Regions from separate parts of the Exiguobacterium sp. GL_137 genome, predicted to be linked through region 2. Evidence: a T-box and tRNA genes for the amino acid it is inferred to sense, from the RefSeq annotation. Region 2 holds a T-box; the other regions hold tRNA genes.
The links. A T-box is a leader RNA that pairs with one kind of tRNA and senses whether it is charged. The one in region 2 lies ahead of argS (arginine--tRNA ligase), so its partner is inferred to be a tRNA-Arg.
Positions count from the first base shown of each region.

Region 1: it encodes a tRNA-Arg, which carries the amino acid that the T-box ahead of argS (arginine--tRNA ligase) is inferred to sense. The anticodon was not compared.
Region 3: it encodes a tRNA-Arg, which carries the amino acid that the T-box ahead of argS (arginine--tRNA ligase) is inferred to sense. The anticodon was not compared.

Region 1 covers NZ_CM174406.1:2,140,762-2,144,040, forward strand. Annotated here, with positions in the region: gene AC3IRK_RS11280 (hypothetical protein) at 1-655, opposite strand, end outside; gene AC3IRK_RS11285 (hypothetical protein) at 677-1,189, opposite strand; tRNA gene AC3IRK_RS11290 (tRNA-Arg) at 1,304-1,377, opposite strand; gene AC3IRK_RS11295 (metallophosphoesterase family protein) at 1,444-1,950, opposite strand; gene AC3IRK_RS11300 (XTP/dITP diphosphatase) at 1,957-2,553, opposite strand; gene rph (ribonuclease PH) at 2,550-3,279, opposite strand, start outside.
Region 2 covers NZ_CM174406.1:2,838,122-2,841,400, forward strand. Annotated here, with positions in the region: gene AC3IRK_RS14775 (hypothetical protein) at 1-96, opposite strand, end outside; gene argS (arginine--tRNA ligase) at 126-1,808, opposite strand; T-box leader at 1,866-2,087, opposite strand; gene AC3IRK_RS14785 (GGDEF domain-containing protein) at 2,213-3,279, shown strand, end outside.
Region 3 covers NZ_CM174406.1:2,380,803-2,384,081, forward strand. Annotated here, with positions in the region: gene AC3IRK_RS12495 (sugar-binding transcriptional regulator) at 1-242, opposite strand, end outside; gene AC3IRK_RS12500 (glutaredoxin family protein) at 357-620, opposite strand; gene AC3IRK_RS12505 (RNA polymerase factor sigma-54) at 617-1,768, opposite strand; tRNA gene AC3IRK_RS12510 (tRNA-Arg) at 1,935-2,010, shown strand; partial or broken gene clpP (ATP-dependent Clp endopeptidase proteolytic subunit ClpP) at 2,188-2,775, shown strand; gene AC3IRK_RS12520 (hypothetical protein) at 2,891-3,127, opposite strand; gene whiA (DNA-binding protein WhiA) at 3,209-3,279, opposite strand, start outside.

The DNA.
Region 1 (3,279 bases), 700 kb from region 2:
CCGGAAATAGATCCACATTCTGAGGCAGTTGTGGAAGTAACGCCTGAATGACGAGAACACTCTGTTCTTTGACATCTTCTCCCGTGAGGTAGTCATGAACGATATAGTGGACGAAAGAAGGATTCGTTCTTAAATCGATTTGTCCGATCGAACGAAACTGTTCCTCCATCGTCCCGAGCCGGTAAAGCTCGACCCACTCACCTTCATCTGCGTGCATAGGTGATGTTTCACGGATCTTCACATAGGAGGAATCATCCGTTTGTCGCGCATTCCCCTTCTTACGCGAAAGCGATTGGGCCATTTCGTCTAATTTTAATGCAAGACCATAAGGAAGATAGGGAGAGGCAGTTCGTAAGGCCACGTTAAACGAATACCGCTCTCCCTTTTCATACATGAACAGCGCGATGAGTTGTTCGACACCGTCTACATCCAGAAAAGGATCTGCCACTTGTAAATAAGCTTCCACACCATGTTCAGTTGTCAAAAAAGCTTCCTGAATCGTGTAGAGTACATAGAGAACGTCTTCTTCTGTTTTCCAGTCCTCCAATTGCACGAGCTCAGCTGCCAACTCGTCTTGGCTCAATCTGGCAAGCCGCTTGCGTTCGTCTTCCAAGGGTTGTTCCATCCAACGTGATTGCGACTGATTCACAGTCATCCCACCTTTTTCATATCTGTCTTACTTTGTGAACGGATCAAGCAAAGACGTCCAGTTCGAGATAGCCTCTTGTAATTGCCCCGCCTGTTCGATTCCCATTTTGTTAAGTGTATCCAAGGAAACATCCGTTTCCAATAACCGTGTGATGTCTTCCGATTGATTCACGTACTGCTCAAGTTTTTCACTTAAGTTCTTCAGTTCTGCTGGCGGACTGTCTAAGTTTGCAAGCCGTTCATCAATCTGGTTCAATTCTTCGTTCAACTGTTGGACCGTTCCATCATTTTTTAATTGTTCGATTTGCTGATCCAGGGCTTGTTCCGGATTCGCCGCATCACGTGCTTCCGTCGCTGCTTGATCGAGCTTTGTCGATAACTCAGATGTCACTTGCGACGTATCCTTGGCAATGTCTTGCAATTGTCCTGCATAATCGACACTATTCTTTACGTCTGTCACTTGCTGTTTTGCATTATCCACTGTATCCGTAACCTCGCTACAGCCGGCTAAAGCCACTGTCAATACGAGGATTCCACTCATTCTCTTTAACATCCTTATCATCCCTTTCAAGTTCATGATACCTTAAGTATACCCGAAAAAAGGGATAAAAAAAAGAGACCTCCCTCATAAGGGAAGCCTCTATTTTAATTATAGTGTCCCAAGAGGGATTCGAACCCCCGACCGACGCCTTAGAAGGGCGTTGCTCTATCCAGCTGAGCTATTGAGACGTGTCAACACGAATAAACTATACTAAAACAATTCTTTCGTGTCAATCACATTCGCAAAAACTCTTTTTAAAGCACTCCCTCGAGATACAGGGCATTGATTCTTTCGCCTGTCAAATCATAAAAATCAACCGTAAATTGATTATTTTCTACCGTCAACAAGGCATATGTCTTTTCCGGGCGATGACGTGGCATCCGAATCGAGCCCGGATTGATAAATAATTTCCCGTCCCGCTGTTCGGCTTTCGCGACATGCGAATGACCGTATAAAACGATTGCTGCCGCTTTCTGATCGGCATGGTGAACCAATTGATCAAGACTGTACTTGACGTCCTGCCGATGACCGTGGACACATAAGACACGAAACGGTCCTAGCTCTTCAACGACGTCGTCCGGAAAATCATTCCCATAATCACAGTTCCCTTTCACAACACGATAGGGGTATAACGATTCGGCATCTCTTGTCAGTTGGGAATCACCGCAATGAAAGGCAACATCTGCTTCTTGGTGGCGGTTGAATATCGTCAATAGTTCCTGATCGAGACCATGGCTGTCACTTACGATTAACGCTTTCATTTAAAATCACTCTCCCAAAAAAGTAGTTAATGTCGCTTCAAGTTTTCGCAACGCTTGTCCACGATGACTGATGGCCGCCTTTTCACTTTTCGTTAATTCGGCCGCCGTCTGATTTAAAGGCGGAATAATAAACAATGGATCATAACCAAAACCGTTTGTTCCTTTTAATTCAAATCCAATCCGTCCTTCCATCGTCCCACGGACAGTCAATGTTTCACCCGACGGTTTTGCCAGTGACAAAGCACAGACAAATCGGGCTGTTCGCTGTTCTGCCGGTATGTCCGCTAACTTTTCTAACAGCAACGCGTTATTAGCAGCATCTGACTTGTCCTCTCCTGCAAAACGGGCCGAGTAGACACCCGGTGCTCCGTCTAACGCATCCACTTCAAGCCCGGAGTCGTCCGACAGTACGGCATGACCAAAATAGGCCGCTGCCTCTTTGGATTTCAATTCCGCATTTTCTTCAAATGTCGATCCGGTCTCTTCGGTCTCAGGCGCCGTCTCATAATCCAGTAAGGATTCAACGTCGTATCCGAGTCTTCCAAGCATCGCCTGAAACTCACCGACTTTTCCGGGATTTCTCGTTGCTACGATAATTTTCATCCGTGCTCCACCTCTTCCCCGACATACCACCACGAGGCGCCTAACGATTGTTCCGCCGCATGGAGGAGTTCTTCAATACCCTTTTCCCCAAGTTCGAGCATATCGAGCATTTCTTTGCGAGAAAAGGTTGCTTCTTCTCCTGTCGCTTGCAGTTCGACGATTTTTCCGGACGATGTCATGACGAGATTCAAGTCGACATCTGCCGCTGCGTCTTCTTCATAACAAAGATCAAGCAATAACTCCGTCCCGACTTTCCCGACCGATACTGCTGCAATTCCTTCTTTGATTGGTGTATCTGTCAGCTTACCGCTTTGAATCAATCCGTCAACCGCTAAGACGAGCGCCAGGAAACCACCTGTAATGGCCGCTGTCCGGGTTCCTCCATCTGCTTGAAGAACATCACAATCAATCCAAACCGTCCGTTCGCCTAATTTCTCAAGATTGACGACAGACCGCAATGCCCGGCTGATCAATCGCTGAATTTCCATCGTCCGTCCTGTCTGCTTGCCTCGAACGGATTCCCGGCCTGTCCGTTGTGCTGTCGCCCGCGGTAACATCGCATATTCGGCATTGATCCATCCGTGTCGTTTCCCACGCAGGAAGGGCGGTACTTTTTCTTCGACCGTCGCTGTACATAAGACCCGTGTATCACCAACCGATATCAGCACCGATCCTTCTGCGTGTTTATTGACACCCGTCTCGAACTGAATCGTTCGCATGTCTGCT
Region 2 (3,279 bases):
GTGAAAGTCAGCAATAAAAGCGATGGATGCAGCCAAGTCTTCCTGATTCATTTGTGTAGATGCGTGCTGTAACCGTTCCATTGTCTCTTTGTTCATATGATAACCCCATCTTTAATTGATTTATCTTACATTTCTTCAGGAGCGCCGACACCAAGCAGGCGTAATCCTTCCGTCAATACAATCGTAACCGATTTTACGAGCGCGAGGCGAGATTGTTTTTCCGCATCGTCTTCGAGGACACGAACCTGTCCGTAATATTTGTTGAAACTTTGAGCTAAATCGAGGACATAACGGCTGATGATCGATGGTTCGCGACGTGTAAACGCCCGGTCAATCACTGCCGAGAACTGGTTCAGCATCGACACGACACCCCATGAATAGTCATCTGCGCTACCCGCAAAAGCTGATCCATCGTATTCGCCTTTACGTAACAATGAATTTGCCCGTGCATTTGTATATTGGACGTATGGACCGGTTTCCCCTTCAAATTTCAACATTTGTTCGAGATCAAATTCAATGTTGTTCATGCGCTCATTTTTTAAATCGTGGAAAATGACAGCACCGACACCGACTTCGCGTGCCGTCTGTTCGGCATTGGCAAGGTTCGGATTTTTCTCGGCGATATTTTGTTTCGCGACATTGATTGCATCTTGAAGCACTTCTTCAAGAAGGACAATCCGTCCTTTACGCGTCGACATCTTTTTCCCGTCTTTCATAATCAGACCAAACGGGACATGGTGCATACCGTCGACATTTTCAAAGCCAAGTTTCTTCAGAACAGCAAACAGCTGTTTAAAGTGGAGGGCCTGTTCACCACCGACAACGTAAAAGGCCTGCTCGAAACCGTATGTCTCAAGACGATAGACGGCAGCAGCCAAATCACGTGTTGCATACAATGTCGCCCCGTCTTTTTTCTTAATCAAGGCAGGAGGCATTCCTTCTGCTTCGAGGTCGACGACCATTGCGCCTTCCGACTCGACGAGCAACTCTTTTTCTTCCAATAAGTCGATGACATGCTGCATCTTATCATTATAGAAGGCTTCGCCGTTCAAACTGTCGAAGCTGACACCAAGCATTTCATAGACACGGTTGAACTCGACGAGCGAAACTTCACGGAACCACGTCCAAAGTGCTGTTGCTTGTTCGTCACCCTGTTCAAGTTTCTTGAACCAAGCACGACCTTCATCTTCAAGAGCCGGATTTTCTTCCGCTTCTTCGTGGAAACGCACGTACAGTTTGAGCAATTCTTTGATCGGTTCAGCCCGGACGTCTTCTTCCTTGCCCCACATATTGTAGGCGACCATCAATTTCCCGAACTGTGTTCCCCAGTCTCCGAGGTGATTGATGCCGACGACATCATATCCTTTTTTTCGTGAAATCTGGTTCAGCGCATTTCCGATGACTGTCGAACGTAAATGTCCCATCGAGAACGGCTTCGCGATGTTCGGTGATGAAAAGTCAGTCACAATTGTTTTGCCGTTCGCTTCGCTTGATCCGTAAGCTTGTTGTTCTTCTAAAACACGTTTAATGATTTCACGCGAAACAACTTCCCGGTTTAAGAAGACGTTCACGTACGGTCCAGCTGCCTGCACGTTCGAGAACAGTGAATTATCGATTTTCTCAGCCAGTTCCGTTGCAATCATCATCGGTGCTTTACGGAATGCTTTTGCGAGTTGGAAACATGGGAATGCCAGATCGCCGTGATCCTCATGTTTTGGTTGTTCAATCAACTGTTCGATCTCTTCTTGTGACAATGCATCACCAATCACATCATGTAATACTTGGGCATATTGTTGCTTGTAACTCATTTTGTTTCCTCCAAACAGTTTATTTTTTCCAATAAAAAACGCCCTTTGCGCAACACGCAAAGAGACGGAATGACCGCGGTACCACTCTTCTTGGTGTCGACGGTACGACACCCACTTTAACGGGGATAACGGGGTTCCCCCGGCTAGGCCTGATCACATGGATTCGGATAGCATCTCGGAAGTGCGTTTCACGATGGTCTAATCTGTTCAGGCTTTCACCGTTCCCTGATTCGCTGGTCGATTAAATCATATCGCTACTTTCTTCGTCATCGATTGTTTGATATCTTTCACATTATACGCAATTCACTGCATTCTCTCAACCTTATTTTTTTGTAAATCCCTTATCATAATTTCCACAAAACGGGTATAAGTAGGGAAGGACTGTTAAAGGAGGGAGACGCATCATGGTCTACTATCAAAAAGTCGCACGAAACAGTTGGCTTGTCTTGTGTCTCGTTGCTAGTCTGCTTACCTTCATTTTACTTACACATCCCACACTCATCGACTTTCCGCTCTCATTTGGCAATGCCACTTATCTTCTAGCACTCATCATCTTGTTCCAGTTCGATAATGTTCGTCGTGGAGGCATTTACTATACGTTTCAGGAAGGGATCATTTTATTCATCTTTCTTAATTACGGATTATGGCCATCCATTCTTCTCAGCCAAATCGGCATCTTCGTCTTTCAGTTTTTTTCTCATAAAAAAGAAATTCGCCGTCAACGTTTTTTATATTTATATCCGATCAATGCTCTGTTTGATTTAGTTTATCTTGCCTCTCCGTCACTCGTCTATTTAGTACTCGGCGGACCGATTGGAACTGACTTTACTTACTCGAGAGCACTCCTTCCGCTTCTCGGATATTTAACGACCGTCATGATCGTTTCCTACCTCCAATGCCGGTTCGTCAACCGCATCTTATATTTGAAATATGATTGGGTGCGCCTTGTCCGTCTGCAGACACTTGTCTACGGTATCAGTATCTTAAGTGCTCTGCTCGGAATCTGGTTTTATGATGAGAACCCGCTCATCGCCGCTTCCGTCTCGACGCTGATCTTATTTTTATTCAAACGATTGCTCCAACAGCATGGGGAAACAATCGAAGCGAATGAAAAAGCCAAACGGTTTGATGACGCCAAAGAACATCTGCTGATTTCCCAGTTCGAACAAGAAACGATTGACTCCTTATTACGCGACTTGCCGTATCTGATTGATTTTTCGGAAGGTTGGATATCAATTCAGCAACAGCGTAAGCAAACCATTTACAATATCCGGACGAAAACAATCATCGATGTCCTGCCTTTATTCCATTCCCTGAAGGCCGAGCAGCTGCAAACACCAATCATCCATGGTCTTCGGTGCGATTGGGGGACGGACATTAAAATTGACTTACCCGTTGACCGTCATTCGATGATTGCGATTCCATCCATCACAAACGAAGATGTCGATGTATCGATCATCCTATTTCATCA
Region 3 (3,279 bases), 460 kb from region 2:
ACGATCCGCCCTTCATCCGTCAAAGACATTCCTTGTGTCGCCACTTCGAGCAATCCCTGCTCTTTCAGGAAGTCCACTTCCCGGCGTAATACCCGTTCCGTCAAGCCGAGGCTTGTTGCCAGGGTCCGCCGGCCAATCGGCTGCATGAGCCGGACATAATGAAGTATGTCGTAACGTGTCTGCATTTCTTCGATCAGATCAGGCACGATTCGTTTTTGGATCTGTACTAACTGCCGAATCATGTATTCCCGCTCCTCTCAAGTTGCTGGACACTTTACGTCCCGCGTGTCATATCTTGTCCCACTTGGTACATCCTCATCATAACAGCCCTCGTACAAGGATTCAAGCCTCGCCCTTTAACTTTTTTCAAGTAAGCGGTTTCTTATCGCCTCTGTCTCGAATTTGCCATAACTCCAAATTTCGGACTGATGCATGACGACAGGAATTTCATATAAAAACCGGAGACTGAGCGCAGCATCTTCTTCAATGTTCACTTCTTCGAATGTCCAATCCGGAAATTCATCGAGCACGAAATCAAGTAAGAAGGCGGCTTCCTCACATAGCGTACATCCGGGACGTGAATACAGTGTTAAGGTCGTGTGTTCTTTTGATGGCATCATTCATTCGCCTCTCGTCGTTTCGTCATGTCGGACCGGGTCAAGTACAGACCCGCCCGATACTTCGCGACTGTCCGTCTTGCGACCCGGATGCCTTCCAGGTCGAGACGGTTGACGATCTGTTGATCCGACAGCGGCGAGGTCGCTTCCTGAATCAATTGTGCGATTCGGGCCTTGATTAAAAAGCTCGATGTGCCGCTTTTCGTCTTCGATACAAAAAAATTCTCAAGCTCAAGGGTTCCCTGAACCGTCCGGATCGTTTTGTTGGCAATCGCCCGACCAATCGTCGAAGGATGGTATCCCGTTTGTTCGGCGACTTCTTTTTTCGTCAACGGTTCTAAATGAAGTTCCCCTTTGAACCAACGGATTTGCCGCGCAATGATAACGTCCAGAATCGAATGCAAGGTTTTGCGTCGTCGTTCATAGGCGCTCAAAAAAGGTGTTGCTTCCTCAAGATCCGTCCACGACGTATCAAGTGTTAAGCTATACCAGTTGACTTGCACCTGACCGTCGACCCACTCGACATCGGCTTCCGGGATCGTCATCGTGGTCGATGTCGGTAAGAGTGGGGTTTTCGGTAACCGTTCAATCCGTAGCTTCATTTGTTTCCGCTCTGTCCCGTCATTAATCTTTTCCAAGACGTTTGTAAGAGATTGCCCGTCTGACAGATCAGCGACCAAATCAATCAAACGGTCTTCCTCAAGCTCCATGGCATGCAACAGGCGACACTCCGCTTCCGAGCGTGCCGCGATTCCGGTCGGTTCACATTGCTGAAGCAGTTGTCGTGCCTGCTTGATTGTCGACTCCTCACAGTCAAGCAAAACTGCTAATCGTGCATCGGTCGTTCTGAGTAATCCATCCGCGTCTAAGTACAGGATGAGTTGTTCCGCCATATATCCTATTTCCTGTCTGACCGATTCTAAACGTATTTGCTGAAGAAGTTCCGCTTCAAATGAGTCAATCCGGTCTGCAACCTGCGCTAAATCCGGCGGAATCATTTTTCTTCCATTATGTTCAGTCCGAGTAGCACGACGGATGATTCGGTACAATCGTTCCTCGAGTTCTGCCCGCGTCTCTTCCAGCACCGCCAATTGAAACAACTGAGCGGCTGACATCACGAGACGCTGTTCTTGTTCCTGTCTCTGTTCCATCCGTTCCCCTCCCTTTCCCGATTAAAATAGATTCTGCTTCTATTATATAGGATGGACCTTCATTCAATCGTCTCTTACGTTTTGACAAAAAATCAGTAAACTTGAAAATCTAGTATTGCTTTTCTGAAAAAATGTCGGTATACTATTAATTGTTCAGTAATTACATGCACCCGTAGCTCAGGGGATAGAGCACTGGTTTCCGGTACCAGGTGTCGGGAGTTCAAATCTCTCCGGGTGTACCATACTTGAATCTTCAGGCAATGCCGTTTACGGTATTGCCTTTTTTCTATACTGATATGTTTAACAGGAACTGTTTCAGGAAAAATATATAAAACCAACAGCGTATCTTTTGACCAATATTGACCAAAGGATTATGATAAGGACAAGTCGAATATGAGCTACATACCAACCATAAGGAGGCAAAGACTATGTTAATTCCAACAGTCATCGAACAAACCAACCGCGGGGAACGTGCTTACGATATCTATTCCCGTTTGCTGAAAGACCGCATCATCCTTCTCGGGAGCGCGATTGACGACAACGTCGCCAACTCAGTCGTTGCCCAGTTACTTTTCCTAGCAGCAGAAGATCCAGATAAAGAAATCTCACTTTACATCAACAGCCCGGGCGGCTCAATCACAGCAGGTATGGCGATTTACGATACGATGAACTTCATCAAACCGCAAGTTTCAACCATCTGTATCGGAATGGCTGCTTCAATGGGTGCATTCTTGCTTCAAGCCGGCGCTAAAGGAAAACGTTTTGCACTTCCAAACGCCGAAATCATGATCCACCAACCACTCGGTGGAACACAAGGTCAAGCATCGGATATTAAAATCCATGCGGAACGTATCATCAAAATGCGTGAACACTTAAACAAAATCATGGCTGAAAACACAGGACAACCACTTGAAGTCATCGAGCGTGATACAGAGCGCGATAACTTCATGTCTGCTCAAGCAGCCGCTGACTACGGTTTAATCGACCGCGTCATGGAACGTGCATAATTTTCACCAGACCGTCTTCGCAACTTGCGAGGACGGTTTTTTCATGTGTACAAAAAAAGACCACTGTCCTTTGCGTCACTCTTCTCAGAACAGACGCGGACAGAGGTCCTATTTTTTAGTCAATCAAATCTGTGATATCAGATACGATATCGTGGTTTTCGCGAATCAATGTGTAGATTCCGTTCGCATGAGGTGAAAGTTCTTCTTCCGCCTGCAATTGTTTCAGGAACAACGATGTCGCAAAAGCGACGAGCGTACTTTTTGGTACACCGATTGTTTTCGCTTTTTTCGTAAGCACTTCATCAAACTTCGCATCAACTGTCAGCGAAATACGTTTTTTCTCATTAGCCATTTCAAAAACTCCTTAATTCGAACATTTAGTTGCATCGACTATATATTATAGTAGACTATTGTTCATCTCGCAAGTTACTCCCTAAAGAGCCCCGGTCATCGACTCGCCGTTTCGGATTTTATCCGCAATTTGATCAATCTTGCGCAATCGAT